3 regions of the Streptomyces sp. NPDC102406 genome follow, and region 2 is predicted to be linked to each of the others. Evidence: riboswitches for the same ligand, from Rfam matches in the RefSeq annotation. Region 2 holds a riboswitch; each other region holds the start of a gene.
What was found. Region 2 has a riboswitch for cyclic di-AMP ahead of ACIRF8_RS36065 (peptidoglycan DD-metalloendopeptidase family protein). Riboswitches for the same ligand answer to the same signal wherever they lie in the genome.
Positions count from the first base shown of each region.

Region 1 (4,169 bases), on a different contig from region 2:
GACGGTGGCCGGTCCGGCGCCCGACTCGACGATGGTCCGCAGGTCCTCCATGAGGGTGTTGAACCGCTTCACCGCGTTCGTGGAGCGGGCCGCCATGCCGTACGCCTCGTCGACGCGGCGCAGCGCCTGCGGGAAGGAGATCTTCTCGCGCTGGGCGAGGGCGTCGATCATGGCTTCGGCGCGGTCGCCGATGCCGCGCTTGGGCACGTTCAGGATGCGGCGCAGGGGGACGGAGTCCTCCGGGTTCGACAGGACCCGGAGGTAGGCGAGGACGTCCCTGACCTCCTTGCGCTCGTAGAAGCGGACGCCGCCGACGACCTTGTAGGGCAGACCGACGCGGATGAAGATCTCTTCGAAGACACGGGACTGCGCGTTCGTCCGGTAGAAGACGGCGACGTCACCCGCCTTCGCCTCGCCGGCGTCGGTGAGGCGGTCGATCTCCTCGGCGACGAACTGGGCCTCGTCGTGCTCGGTGTCCGCGACGTAGCCGGTGATCTGGGAGCCCGCGCCCGCGTTCGTCCACAGGTTCTTGGGGCGGCGCGACTCGTTGCGCTCGATGACCGCGTTGGCCGCGCTGAGGATCGTCTGCGTGGAGCGGTAGTTCTGCTCCAGGAGGATCGTCGTCGCGTCCGTGTAGTCCTCCTCGAACTGGAGGATGTTACGGATGGTGGCGCCGCGGAACGCGTAGATGGACTGGTCGGCGTCGCCGACGACGCACAGCTCGGCCGGGTCGGCGTCGTGGCCCTCCGCGTCCTTGGCCGGTCCGACGAGCTCGCGCACCAGCGCGTACTGCGCGTGGTTGGTGTCCTGGTACTCGTCGACGAGGACGTGCCGGAAGCGGCGGCGGTAGTGCTCGGCGACGTCGGGGAAGGCGCGCAGCAGGTTGACCGTCGTCATGATCAGGTCGTCGAAGTCGAGGGCGTTGGCCTCGCGCAGCCGCGACTGGTACATCGCGTAGGCCTGCGCGACGGACTTCTCGAAGCCGTCGGCGGCCGTCTTGGCGAAGTCCTCCTCGTCGATCAGTTCGTTCTTCAGATTCGAGATCTTGGCGCTGAAGGACTTCGGCGGGAACTTCTTCGGGTCGAGCTCCAGGTCGCGGCAGACCAGGGCCATGAGCCGCTTGCTGTCGGCGGCGTCGTAGATCGAGAACGACGACGTGAAGCCGAGCTTCTTGGACTCCCGGCGCAGGATGCGCACGCACGCGCTGTGGAAGGTGGAGACCCACATCGCGTTCGCCCGCGGGCCGACGAGGGCCTCGACGCGCTCCTTCATCTCGCCCGCGGCCTTGTTCGTGAAGGTGATCGCGAGGATCTGGCCGGGGTGCACGCCGCGCTCGGCGAGGAGATAGGCGATGCGGTGGGTGAGGACGCGGGTCTTGCCGGAACCGGCGCCCGCGACGATGAGCAGGGGGGAGCCTCCGTGCACGACGGCCGCCCGCTGGTTCTCGTTCAGCCCGTCGAGGAGGGCCGCCGGGTCCAGGGCAGGGCGCGGCGCCCCGTCGCGGTAGTACGCGTCCCTGGCCGGGGGCACGTCGAACTTCCCGCCGAACAGGTCGTCCGGGATCGGCTCCGGAGCCGGTTCCTCGTGCTCGCCGTCGGGCGGCGGGGGCTCCTCCGTCCGGTTCTGGAGGTCCGCCAGGAAGCTGTCGTCAAAGAGGCTGCTCATCGCCTTACGAGTCTAGGGCGCCCCACTGACACCCCGCCCCCACCTTCGCGACACCGCACGGCACTGTCGCCAAGGTCACGAAAATGTATCGGGCATATCGAACATCAACCTTCACAGCGGCAACACGAGTGGCTACGGTGCTGCGCGGGCGGTCCGTCCCCCCGACCGCGAGCACCGCGGCGAACGGACAGCCCCCGCCGAGTCCCGTACGCCGTGAGGCAGGGAACCGGGGACCCAACCGATCTTGGGGTGAATCGGCCCGACGACCCGTCGGCCGTAGGGCAGCCTTCCGTATGCCCGAACCCGTCAGCTAACCCGGTAGGCGGAGCACGGAAGGAGTCGCCTCCCTTGGCGTCGCACCGCAAGCCGCGCAGCCGCTCCCGTATGACGGGCGGCCTTCGCACCACTCCCGCGGTCGGGATCACGACCGCCGCCCTCACGTCGGTCGCCCTCCTGTCGCAGACGGCCCAGGCCGCGCCCGCGCAGCCGACCAGGCCGAGCCTGGAGGAGGTGCAGAAGAAGGTCGACAGTCTGTACCGGCAGGCCGAGGTCGCCACGCAGAAGTACAACTCCGCCAAGGAGCAGACCGACAGCAAGAAGAAGCAGGTCGACCGGCTTCTCGACGACATCGCGCGGCGCACCGAGAAGATGAACACGGCCCGCCAGGAGCTGGGCCGGTTCGCCGCCGAGCAGTACCGCACGGGCGGGATGAGCGACACGGCGACGATGTTCCTCGCGGACGACCCAGAGGACTACTTCGCGCAGGACCGGCTGCTGAGCCGGATGACGGCGAGCCAGAAGAAGGCGGTCGACGACTACCAGGAGCAGCAGCGCGCGACCGCGAAGAAGCGCAGCCTGGCCCAGGAGAACCTTCAGCAGCTCACCTCCTCCCAGACCGAGCTGAAGACCTCCAAGCACGACGTGCAGACGAAGCTGTCCGACGCGCGTGAGCTGCTGTCCGAGCTGACCGCCGAGGAGAAGCAGCGGCTCGCGGCGATCGAGAAGAAGAAGGAGCAGGCGGCCCGCAAGAAGGCCGCCGACCTCGCCGAGCGGCAGAAGGCCGAGGAGGACCGGAAGCGGAAGGCGGCCGAGGAGGCGGCCCGGCAGGGGGACGGCTCCGGTTCGGGGGCAGGGTCCGGCTCGGGTGCCGGTGCGGGATCCGGCTCGGGGACGGGTTCAGGGACGGGTTCCGGTTCGTCCGGTACCTCCTCCGGCTACGCCGCCAAGGCCGCGAAGGCGCTCGCGTTCGCCAAGGCACAGGAGGGCAAGCCGTACGTGTGGGGCGCCACGGGCCCCGGCTCCTACGACTGCTCGGGGCTCACCCAGGCGGCGTGGAAGGCGGCCGGCATCACGCTGCCGCGCACCACGTGGGACCAGGTCGAGTTCGGCACGACCGTCCCGCTCTCCGCCATCCAACCCGGTGACCTGGTCTTCTTCTACGACGACATCAGCCATGTCGGCCTCTACCTCGGCGACGGCATGATGATCCACGCGCCGAAGCCGGGGGCGTACGTCCGCGAGGAGTCCATCTACTACGACGGCACGGGCTCGATCCACAGCGTGGTGCGGCCCGCCTGAGAACCCGCCCGAGAGCCCGCCTCAGGTCGTCTCAGGTCGTCTCTAGGTCCAGAGGACGGCGATGAAGATGTTGGCCATGGTCAGGGCGCCGACGGCCGCGAACAGGCCCTTCTCCGCCTTCTCCTCGTCGCGCTTCACGTAGACGATCCCGAGGATGACGATCAGGATCGCGAGCTTCACGCCGATCTTGATGTTGTTCACGGTGCCGCCGTCGGCCTGGTTGAGGCCGACCAGGGCGACGCCGGTCACCAGCATGGTCAGGGCACCGTGCAGCATCGCCTTGTTGAAGCGGGCGGTGCCCTGCCCCATCGCCGACATCTGGGTGAGGAAACCGCCCAGCAGCGAGGCGATGCCGATGATGTGGAGGCCCACGAAGAGATGGATGAGTACGTCCATGGTTCCGGAGCCTAATGGGGTGTCTCTCGCCGTTCGACGGCGGGCATCCCCGATCAGCGGATCGCCACTCTCCGTCATGACTGGCAACAAACGGACCAGTTGCGAACAATCCGTCACTAACCCGTTACGCCGAGGTTTAGCGTCCTTGCTCAGGTGACCGGCTCCCCACCGCCGTCCGGACCAGGGACGGCAGTCGGCCACCACCGCCGAGAAAGGTCCGGCGGCGACCCGCTCCCCCTGTGCGGGCCGCCGCCGGACGCGCGACCGGCGGGCGTACGCGGCAGGACGCGTACGGCAGGACGACCGGAAGGAGTTGGCACTTCGTGCCGGCAGCGCATCGCAAGCCCAAGCGGCGTTCGCTCAGTGGCAGTACGGTCCGCACCGCGGCCACCCTCGCCCTCGCCTCCGCGGCGACGGCCACCGCCTTCGACGGCGGCACCGCGCAGGCGGAGCCCGACCTCACCCCCGCCCAGGTGAAGGCGAAGGTCGACCGGCTCTACCAGGAGGCGGAGGTCGCCACCGAGAAGTAC
Region 1 is NZ_JBIWKP010000005.1:42,783-46,951, reverse strand. Features, by position in the region: gene pcrA (DNA helicase PcrA) at 1-1,665, opposite strand, end outside; cyclic di-AMP (ydaO/yuaA leader) riboswitch at 1,851-2,005, shown strand; gene ACIRF8_RS21375 (NlpC/P60 family protein) at 2,014-3,243, shown strand; gene ACIRF8_RS21370 (hypothetical protein) at 3,286-3,639, opposite strand; gene ACIRF8_RS21365 (NlpC/P60 family protein) at 3,963-4,169, shown strand, end outside.
Region 1: another riboswitch for cyclic di-AMP. It lies ahead of ACIRF8_RS21375 (NlpC/P60 family protein); the one in region 2 lies ahead of ACIRF8_RS36065 (peptidoglycan DD-metalloendopeptidase family protein).

Region 2 (4,169 bases):
GCCGGTGGCGCGGGTCAGTCGAGGAGCCGCTCGCGCAGCCGCTCGCGGTCGGCCGCGCCGAAGCGCAGCCCCTCCTCGAAGTAGCGCTCCGTGCCGCCCCAGGTCTGCTCGATGGTCTCGAAGGCCGCGCGGAGATAGTCGGCACGGGCGTCGAAGAGCGGGCCGATCAGCTCCATGACCTCGGGGGAGTAGGCGTCGCCCGAGGTGGCGCTGCGGCGCACCTTGTAGCGGCGGTGCTTGGCGTTCGACTCCAGGTAGTCCGCCTCGATGGCGTCGCGCTCCACGCCCACGGCGAGCAGCGTCACGGCGATCGACAGGCCCGCGCGGTCCTTGCCCGCCGCGCAGTGCATCAGGGCGGGCACGCTGGCGTCGGCGAGCGCGTGCAGGACGCGGCTGTGCTCGGCGGTGCGCCCGGAGATGATCGAGCGGTACGACGTGATCATGCGGTTGGCCGCGCGGCCCTCGGAGAGCAGGGCGCGGAGCTGGTCTATGTCGCCGTCGCGGACCATCTTCCAGAACTCGGCGCCGTCGGCCGGGTCGCTCAGCGGCAGGTTCACGTTGCGCACGCCGGGCAGCTCGACATCGGGGCCCTCGAGGCGCAGGTCCGCGGCGTTGCGGAAGTCGAAGACGGTGTGCAGGCCGAGCCCGGCGAGGAACGCGGCGTCCTCGGCGGTGGCGTGGGCGAGGTGGCCGCTGCGGAAGAGCACGCCCGGGCGCACGCGCCGGCCGTCCACGGTCGGCAGTCCGCCCACATCACGGAAGTTGCGGACTCCGGACAACTGGGGCTCGGTGGGCGGGGCGTGCTGCGTCACGGGGGCTCCTCCCGGTCAGGTCACCGGCGTTGCTCGTCGGCGGGCGCGCTCTGACGATACGACATGGATTCCCAGGGCATCTATCTGTCCGTTTTGGGCGGCTTTCAAGGTAAGTGTCAGCAAAATAGGGGCGATGGGGGGAGGTCGCGTGAGCAGGCTCATAACGGTGACCGTCCGTGGCGGCCCTCCCGCATTTCTTCCTCGGTAATTCCTTGCGGGTATGGCGTTGGTAAAGCGTCGGCATCGACGCAGGGTGACACGGAAAGCGCTCGGACGATCAAGAAAACAACCCTTCCTGTGAATGGGATGTTTGTCGCCGCCTTTCTCGTCGGCTTATCGTCACCACTCACTCCGGGCGGAACGCCTAATCCTGCCGCCGCCCGGAATCCGAGACGACTACCCGTCACGGCAGGAGCGGGGGACCCACAGGCAGTACGCCGCCGAGGGAATTCCCCGACAGCGGCTAGGGGTGAAGCCGGGTCCGCGTGCCGGAACCGGCCGGGCATCTCCAGCCCGAACCCGACAGCTCACCTCGTAGGCGACGGAGAGGAAAACCGGCATGCCCGCAAAGGCAAAGCACCGCCGCTCGAAGACCCAGCGCATCACCCGCGCCGCCGCCGTCGCCTCGGCCGGCGGGGCCGCGCTCGCCCTGCCGCTCATCGGCGCCACCGGCGCCCACGCCGCGACCGGGGACACCGGCGCCAAGACCTACACGGTCGAGGCGGGGGACACCCTGTCGAAGATCGCCGAGGCGCAGCACGTCGACGGCGGCTGGCAGAAGCTGTACCAGGCCAACAAGGACGTCGTCGGCTCCGACGCCGGCCTCATCAAGCCCGGCATGAAGCTCACGCTGGACGGCGCGGCCGAGACCACCGCCGCCACGGCGGCGCGGACAGGCGCCACGACGCACGCCGCGGACTTCGTGAAGCCCGTCGACGGCGCCACGGGAACCCCGTACCACTCCTCCGGATCCATGTGGTCCAGCGGCTACCACACCGGCACGGACTTCGTCGTACCCACGGGCACCGCCGTCAAGGCGGTCGGCGCGGGCACCGTCGTCTCGGCCGGCTGGGACGGCGCGTACGGCAACGAGGTCGTCATCAAGCACACCGACGGGCGCTACTCCCAGTACGCCCACCTGTCCTCCCTCGGCGTCTCCGCCGGGCAGAGCGTGACGGCCGGACAGCAGATCGGCCTGTCCGGCGCCACCGGCAACGTCACGGGACCGCACCTGCACTTCGAGATCCGCACGTCGCCGGAGTACGGCTCCGACATCGACCCGCTGGCGTACCTGCGCGGGCACGGCGTCGGCGTCTGAGCCACGCGCGATCCTTTCGGCGCCCGGGGTTATTCCCCGGGCGCCGAGTGGGTTTTCTCACCACCCGTCAACCCCTGGCTACGGTCGCGTAGGTCACACCCCAGGGTGAAAGATGTGTGGTCGTGGCAAACGAATCGAGATCACTCAGCGGCGGCACGATTCGGTCCTACGCGGCGGTGGGGGACAGCTTCACCGAAGGCGTCGGGGACCCCGGACCCGACGGGAGCTTCGTCGGCTGGGCCGACCGGCTCGCCGTCCTCCTCGACGACCGCGTACCCGAGCACACCTTCAAGTACGCGAACCTCGCCGTACGCGGCAAGCTCATCGACCAGATCATCGCGGACCAGGTCCCGAAGGCCATCGAACTCGCCCCCGACCTGGTGACCCTCGTCGCGGGCGGCAACGACATCATTCGTCCCGGCACCGACCCGGACGATGTGGCCGAGCGCTTCGAGAAGGCCGTGGCACGGCTGGCCCAGGCGGCCGGGACCGTCATGGTCGCCACCGGCTTCGACACCCGCGACGTGGCCGTCCTCAAGCATCTGCGCGGCAAGATCGCCACGTACAACATGCATGTCCGCGCGATCGCCGACCGCTATGGCTGCCCGGTCCTCGACCTGTGGTCCCTCAGGTCGATCCAGGACCGCCGGGCCTGGGACGAGGACCGGCTGCACCTGTCCGCGGAGGGCCACACCCGCGTCGCCCTCCGCGCGGGACAGGCGCTCGGGGTCGAGGTGCCCGCCGACCCGGAGCAGCCCTGGCCGCTGCTGCCGCCGCGCGGCACGTTCGAGGTGCGGCGCGACGACATCCACTGGGCGCGGGAGTTCCTGGTGCCCTGGATCGGGCGGCGGCTGCGCGGGGAGTCCTCGGGGGACCGCGTGGTGGCGAAGGGCTTCGTGGACCCGCACCTGATCAAGATGCACCTGGCGTCCGTCTCCTGACCTCGGCGGGCGCGGCGCGGGGCCGTCGAGGTGACCGGCCGGAGTGGCATGCCGTGCGGGGCGCGGCGGCGGTGCTGGGATGTCGGCTGTCCGCCGCGTCGGCGGGCCCGACCGGGAAGGACCCCGTCCCATGTCTGTACGCATCCGCCACCGCGCCGCCCTCGCCGGCGTGCTGCTCGCCCTCGCGCTGCCGACGGCGCCCGCCGTCGCCCAGGCCGCGCCGCACGCGGGCGTGCCGCGCGTGGCCGCGGTCAAGGCGCCGAAGCCCGCGACCCTGACCGTCACCGGTGAGGGCCGGGCGGCCGCGGCGCCGGACATGGCCACCGTGACCGCGGGCGTCGAGGCCACCGGGCCCACCGCGAAGGAGGCCCTGGCCGCGCAGAACCGCGCCGCCGAGGCGCTGCTGGCCGCCGTGCGCGGCGAGGGCGTCGCCGACCGCGACATCAGCACGCGGACCCTCGCGGCCTCCGCCGTCTACGAGACCGGACCCGAGCCGGGCGCCTCCCCGCGGGTCGCCGGGTACCAGGCCAGTCAGTCGTTCTCCGTCACGATCCGCGACCTGCGGCGCACCGGCGCCCTCCTCCAGGCCATCACGGACGCGGCCGGGGACGCCGTCCGGATCCACGCCGTCGTCTTCGACGTCGCCGACCCGAGCCGACTGCGGGCCGCAGCCCGCACCGCCGCGCACGCCGACGCCCGCGCGAAGGCCGTCCAGTACGCCGAGCTGAGCGGCCGCAAGCTGGGCCGGCTCGTCTCGCTCGAAGAGACCGCGGGCGGCCGTCCCCGGCCGGTGGCCGCGGCCTTCGACGAGGCGGCGGGGAAGGTCCCGACGGCGCCCGGCGAGATCGAGGACGAGGTGAGCGTGAGGGCCGTGTACGAACTGAAGTGACGGCACGCCGAGCATGACGCCTTCGGCCGACACAAGGGCCTGGGTCGACGAACGGGTCAACTCCCCCCGGCACAGGCCCCGTTCGCCCGGATCAGGGGCGGTGCCGCGCGCTGTCACAGGCGCGGCACATAATGGAACACACTGATCGATCAACGGGAGGCGTTGTGCCACGTTCCCTCAGTCCCGCCCTGCGCTCGCTGCGACCGGCC
Region 2 is NZ_JBIWKP010000018.1:45,033-49,201, forward strand. Features, by position in the region: gene ACIRF8_RS36060 (tyrosine-protein phosphatase) at 15-812, opposite strand; cyclic di-AMP (ydaO/yuaA leader) riboswitch at 1,180-1,366, shown strand; gene ACIRF8_RS36065 (peptidoglycan DD-metalloendopeptidase family protein) at 1,372-2,130, shown strand; gene ACIRF8_RS36070 (SGNH/GDSL hydrolase family protein) at 2,253-3,071, shown strand; gene ACIRF8_RS36075 (SIMPL domain-containing protein) at 3,202-3,960, shown strand; gene ACIRF8_RS36080 (MBL fold metallo-hydrolase) at 4,092-4,169, shown strand, end outside.

Region 3 (4,169 bases), on a different contig from region 2:
GCGCGGCGAGCCAGGCCAGGGCGACCGTGGCGATCTGCGCGCCGTGGGACTGTGCGACCTCGTCCAGGGCGGTGAGGACCTTGCGGCCCCGCTCGGTCTCCAGGTGCTTGGCCGCGCCGGTCGCCCGCGCGCTGTCGACCGTGGCTCCGGGCCGGTACTTGCCGGTCAGGAAGCCGGAGGCCAGCGCGTAGTAGGGGACGGCGGCGAGGCCCGCGCGGGAGGCGATGTCGCGCCGGGCGCCCTCGTAGGTGTCGCGCGAGACCAGGTTGTAGTGCGGCTGGATGGCGACGTACCGGGCCAGGCCCTCGCGGTCGGAGAAGTCGAGGGATTCCTGGAGGCGCTCGGGCGAGATGTTCGACACGGCGATGGACCGCACCTTGCCCGCCTTCACCAGCTCGTCGAGCGCGCCGATGATCTCCTCGACGGGGATCGTCTCGTCGTCGTCGAAGTGCGTGTAGTACAGGTCGATGTAGTCCGTACCGAGGCGCGTGAGGGAGGCGTCGGCGGCGGCCTTGATATTGCCGGCGCGCAAGCCCTTGAAGTCGGGGTGGCGGGCGACCTTGGTGGCGATGACCAGGTCCTCGCGGTTGCCGCGGGCCTTCAGCCACTTGCCGATGATCGTCTCCGACTCCCCGCCCCTGTTCCCCTCGGCCCAGTTCGAGTACGAGTCGGCCGTGTCGAGGAAGTTGCCGCCTCCGGCGGTGTAGGCGTCGAGCACCGCGAAGGAGGCGGACTCGTCGGCGGTCCACCCGAACACATTGCCGCCGAGGGCGAGCGGGAAGACCTCCAGGTCGGAGGAGCCGAGCGTGCGCAGAGCGGAAGAAGAAGTCATGCCCTTTGACAACGCCCCCACGGAACGTGTTGTTCCGCGGGGGTGTTTCACCGGGCGTCGAGGGGGGACTCGTAGGCCGACGAGATCAGGGAGTGAGGCCCTTGTCGCGCAGCCAGGCCGCCGGGTCGACGCCGGTGGCGTCCCCGCCGGGGTGGACCTCCAGATGGAGATGGGCGCCCGTGACGTTGCCGGTGGCGCCGACGCGGCCGATGACGTCGCCGGTGCTGACCTTCTGACCGACGCTGACGTTCATCGAGGACTGGTGGCAGAACCACAGCTCGGTGCCGTCGTCCAGGGTGAGCACCGTGCGGTAGCCGTACGCGCCCGCCCAGCCGGCCTCGGTGACGGTGCCGCCGTGGATCGCGTAGATCGGCGTACCGGTGGAGGCCGCGAAGTCGAGGCCCGTGTGGTAGCCGGAGGACCACATGGAGCCGGGCTGCCCGAAGGTGCCGGTGAGCGTGTACGAGGCGACGGGGAGCTTGAAGCTCTTGGCCAGCTTGGCGAGGCGCTCGGCCTCGGCCTTCTTCTTGGCCTCTTCCTCCGCCTTCTTCTTCTCGGCGGCGGCGTCGGCCTCGGCCTTCTCCCGCTTCGCCTTGGCGTCGGCGGCGGCCTTCTGCGCCGCGGCCTCCTCGGCCGCGGCCTGCGCCTTGGCGTCGGCGGCGTCCGCCTGCGTCTCGGCCTGCTGCATGATGCGGGCCCGCAGCGCCTCTCCGGCGCCCGACTGCCCGGTGCCGACGCTGGTCAGCGGGGCGGCGGCGGTCGTGGCGCCGGAGGAGCCGGAGCCGGGGCCGTCGGATATGAGCGCGCCCACGCCGGGCAGCGACGCGGCCTCGGGCAGCGAGTCCTTGACGGCCGACAGGTCGGGCATGGAGAGGTGGACGGCGGGCTTGCCGCCCTGCGCGGTGGCGATGCCGCCCGCGCCGACGGCGGCGATCACGCCGACGCCCAGGACCGTGGAGCTGCGCGCGAGTCCGCCGCGCTGGCGGGCCACGCGGTGCCGGCCGCGGACGGGACGGACGGACTCCTCGGTGGGGTTCCACTCCTCCCAGCTCTCCCGCTCGACACCGAGGCCGCCATCGGCGGAGTCGGCGGAGAACCCGGAGAACTCGGGGGCAGGACGGTTCGACGCCACGGGGGCGCTCTCCTTTCCTTCCTCTCGCCTACCGGGTTAGCTGACGGGTTCGGAGCAGGAAGGTCTCCTACGAGCACGGTCCGGCGCCCGGAAAGCGACGGAACGATGCCTGATTCACCCCAAGTTAGTGGTTCCCCGGCTCCCTTGCGGGATTGAGCGTGTGCGCACGGAGCCGTCTCTTGTGACGGCTGGGACGACCGCGCTGCGTTATCGAACGTTAATAGACAGCCGACAGTAATTCCAAGCTGTTCCCACTGATCGTTCACGTCTCTGGCCAGGACTTAACGGTCATCGGTGGTCGAAGCAGGTCGAGTTGACCGACGGTTTCGACGCACGGCAAACACGCCATTTTCTGACGTAGTGTCAATTGTTATGCGCTGTGGTGCGGTTCGATCACCCCTCGTAATGTTGATCAAGAGCGGCGCACGGCGAGCAGGGCCATGTCGTCACTGGCACCGCCCCCGGTGTGCAGGCGTACTTCTTCGGCCAGCGTCGCGAGAAGTTCCTCGGGCCCCGGGAAGACCCGCCCCGCGAGCCTGGCCGCGGGGTCGTAGAAGACGCCCTCCGCGTCCCGCGCCTCGGAGAGCCCGTCGGTGTAGAGCAGCAGCGTCGCGGCGGACGGGAACGGGGCCTCGGTCGCCCGGTCCGGCCAGGAGCCGAGCTCCCCGAGGCCGAGCGGCAGCGCCGCCTCCACGGACCTGATCATCTGGACCGTGCCGTCGCCGTGCAGCACGACCGGCTCGGGGTGACCGCGGTTGAGGACGCGTACGAGGTGGCCGCCGTGCGGGATCTCGGCGAGCACGGCGGTGGTGAACCCCTCGAAGTCGTCGATGCCCCGCCGTCGGCTGCCCTCCCTGGCGAGCGCCCGCTCCAGTCGCTGCGCGACCGCCTCCAGGCTGCCCTCCTGCTCGGCCGCCTCTCGGAAGGCGCCGATGACGACGGCCACGGCGGCGACCGCGCCCATGCCCTTGCCGCGTACGTCCCCGACGACGAACCGCACCCCGTGCGGGGTGTCCTGCACCGCGTACAGGTCACCGCCGATGAACGCGTCGGCCTGCGCCGCCTCGTACCGGGCCGCGACGGCCAGGCCCCCGATCCGCCCGGCCGGTTCCGGCAACACCGCGAGCTGGGCCGCCTCCGCGATCTGCCGCGCGGAGGCGAGCTGTTCGTCGCTGCGGCGCTTGATCCGGTTGATGAACGCGGCCAGGACGCAGACCGTGGCCACGGTGGCCATCTCGGTGTAGACCCCGGCGTTGAACCCGTTCTCGTATCTGAGGTGCACGGCGACGATCGCGGCGATCGAGAGGGCCCCGGCGGTGATCGTGCTGCCCAGCGAGAAGAACGGGGCCACGACCAGGGGCGCGGCGCTGAAGAGGGGCGAGCCGGCGAACCCGGACGGGGTGCAGTACTCGTAGACCGCGCCGCCGGCGATCAGCAGCAGGGGCAGCACCCGGAGGAAGGCACGGGTGCCGATGGTGTCCGCCCCGTGTCGGTGCCGCCCTCCTCGCTGCCCCACCAGTCGTCTCCTGCCACGTCAGCGCCCGGATTCCGGCGTCTGTCCAAGGGTTCCCGTGCAGGAGGCCGGGGGGCGAGCGCTGTTGCTCCGTCCGAGTCAGGGCCCATCAACAGAACGAGGCCGGAATCTCGAAAGATTCCGGCCTCGGCCTTCAGTAGCGGGGACAGGATTTGAACCTGCGACCTCTGGGTTATGAGCCCAGCGAGCTACCGAGCTGCTCCACCCCGCGTCGATGAATGCAACACTACGCCATCGTGGACGGGGAAAGCGAATCGCTTCCCGACCGCACCACTGTCCCCCCGGGTACACCTGTCGAGTGGGGCGCGTCGTCATCCCGTATCCGCCGCGTCGTCCGCGCCGTTATGCCGTGCATGATCTCAACTCGACGAGCCCTCACCGCTGTCCTGCTCGCCGTCGGCACCACGGCGATCGTGGCCCCGGCGGCGCAGGCCGACACCACTGCCAACACGGCAGGCAACACCATCTCCCCCACCGCCCTGCTGGACACGGTCTCCACCATGGCCGTGCCGGACGCGCACCGCGACGAGGTGCCGCGCACGGCCGAGCAGCTCTCCGGCCTCAACGGGCTGTACAAGCTGAGCGAGCTGCACCAGCTCACCGACTTGGTGGCGCCGGTCACGGGGCTGGCCGGGGCGTAACCAGCCCGGACGCGCGAACATACGGCATAC
Region 3 is NZ_JBIWKP010000006.1:374,906-379,074, reverse strand. Features, by position in the region: gene ACIRF8_RS25865 (aldo/keto reductase) at 1-832, opposite strand, end outside; gene ACIRF8_RS25860 (M23 family metallopeptidase) at 918-1,964, opposite strand; cyclic di-AMP (ydaO/yuaA leader) riboswitch at 1,976-2,133, opposite strand; gene ACIRF8_RS25855 (PP2C family protein-serine/threonine phosphatase) at 2,377-3,480, opposite strand; tRNA gene ACIRF8_RS25850 (tRNA-Met) at 3,636-3,709, opposite strand; gene ACIRF8_RS25845 (hypothetical protein) at 3,852-4,139, shown strand.
Region 3: another riboswitch for cyclic di-AMP. It lies ahead of ACIRF8_RS25860 (M23 family metallopeptidase); the one in region 2 lies ahead of ACIRF8_RS36065 (peptidoglycan DD-metalloendopeptidase family protein).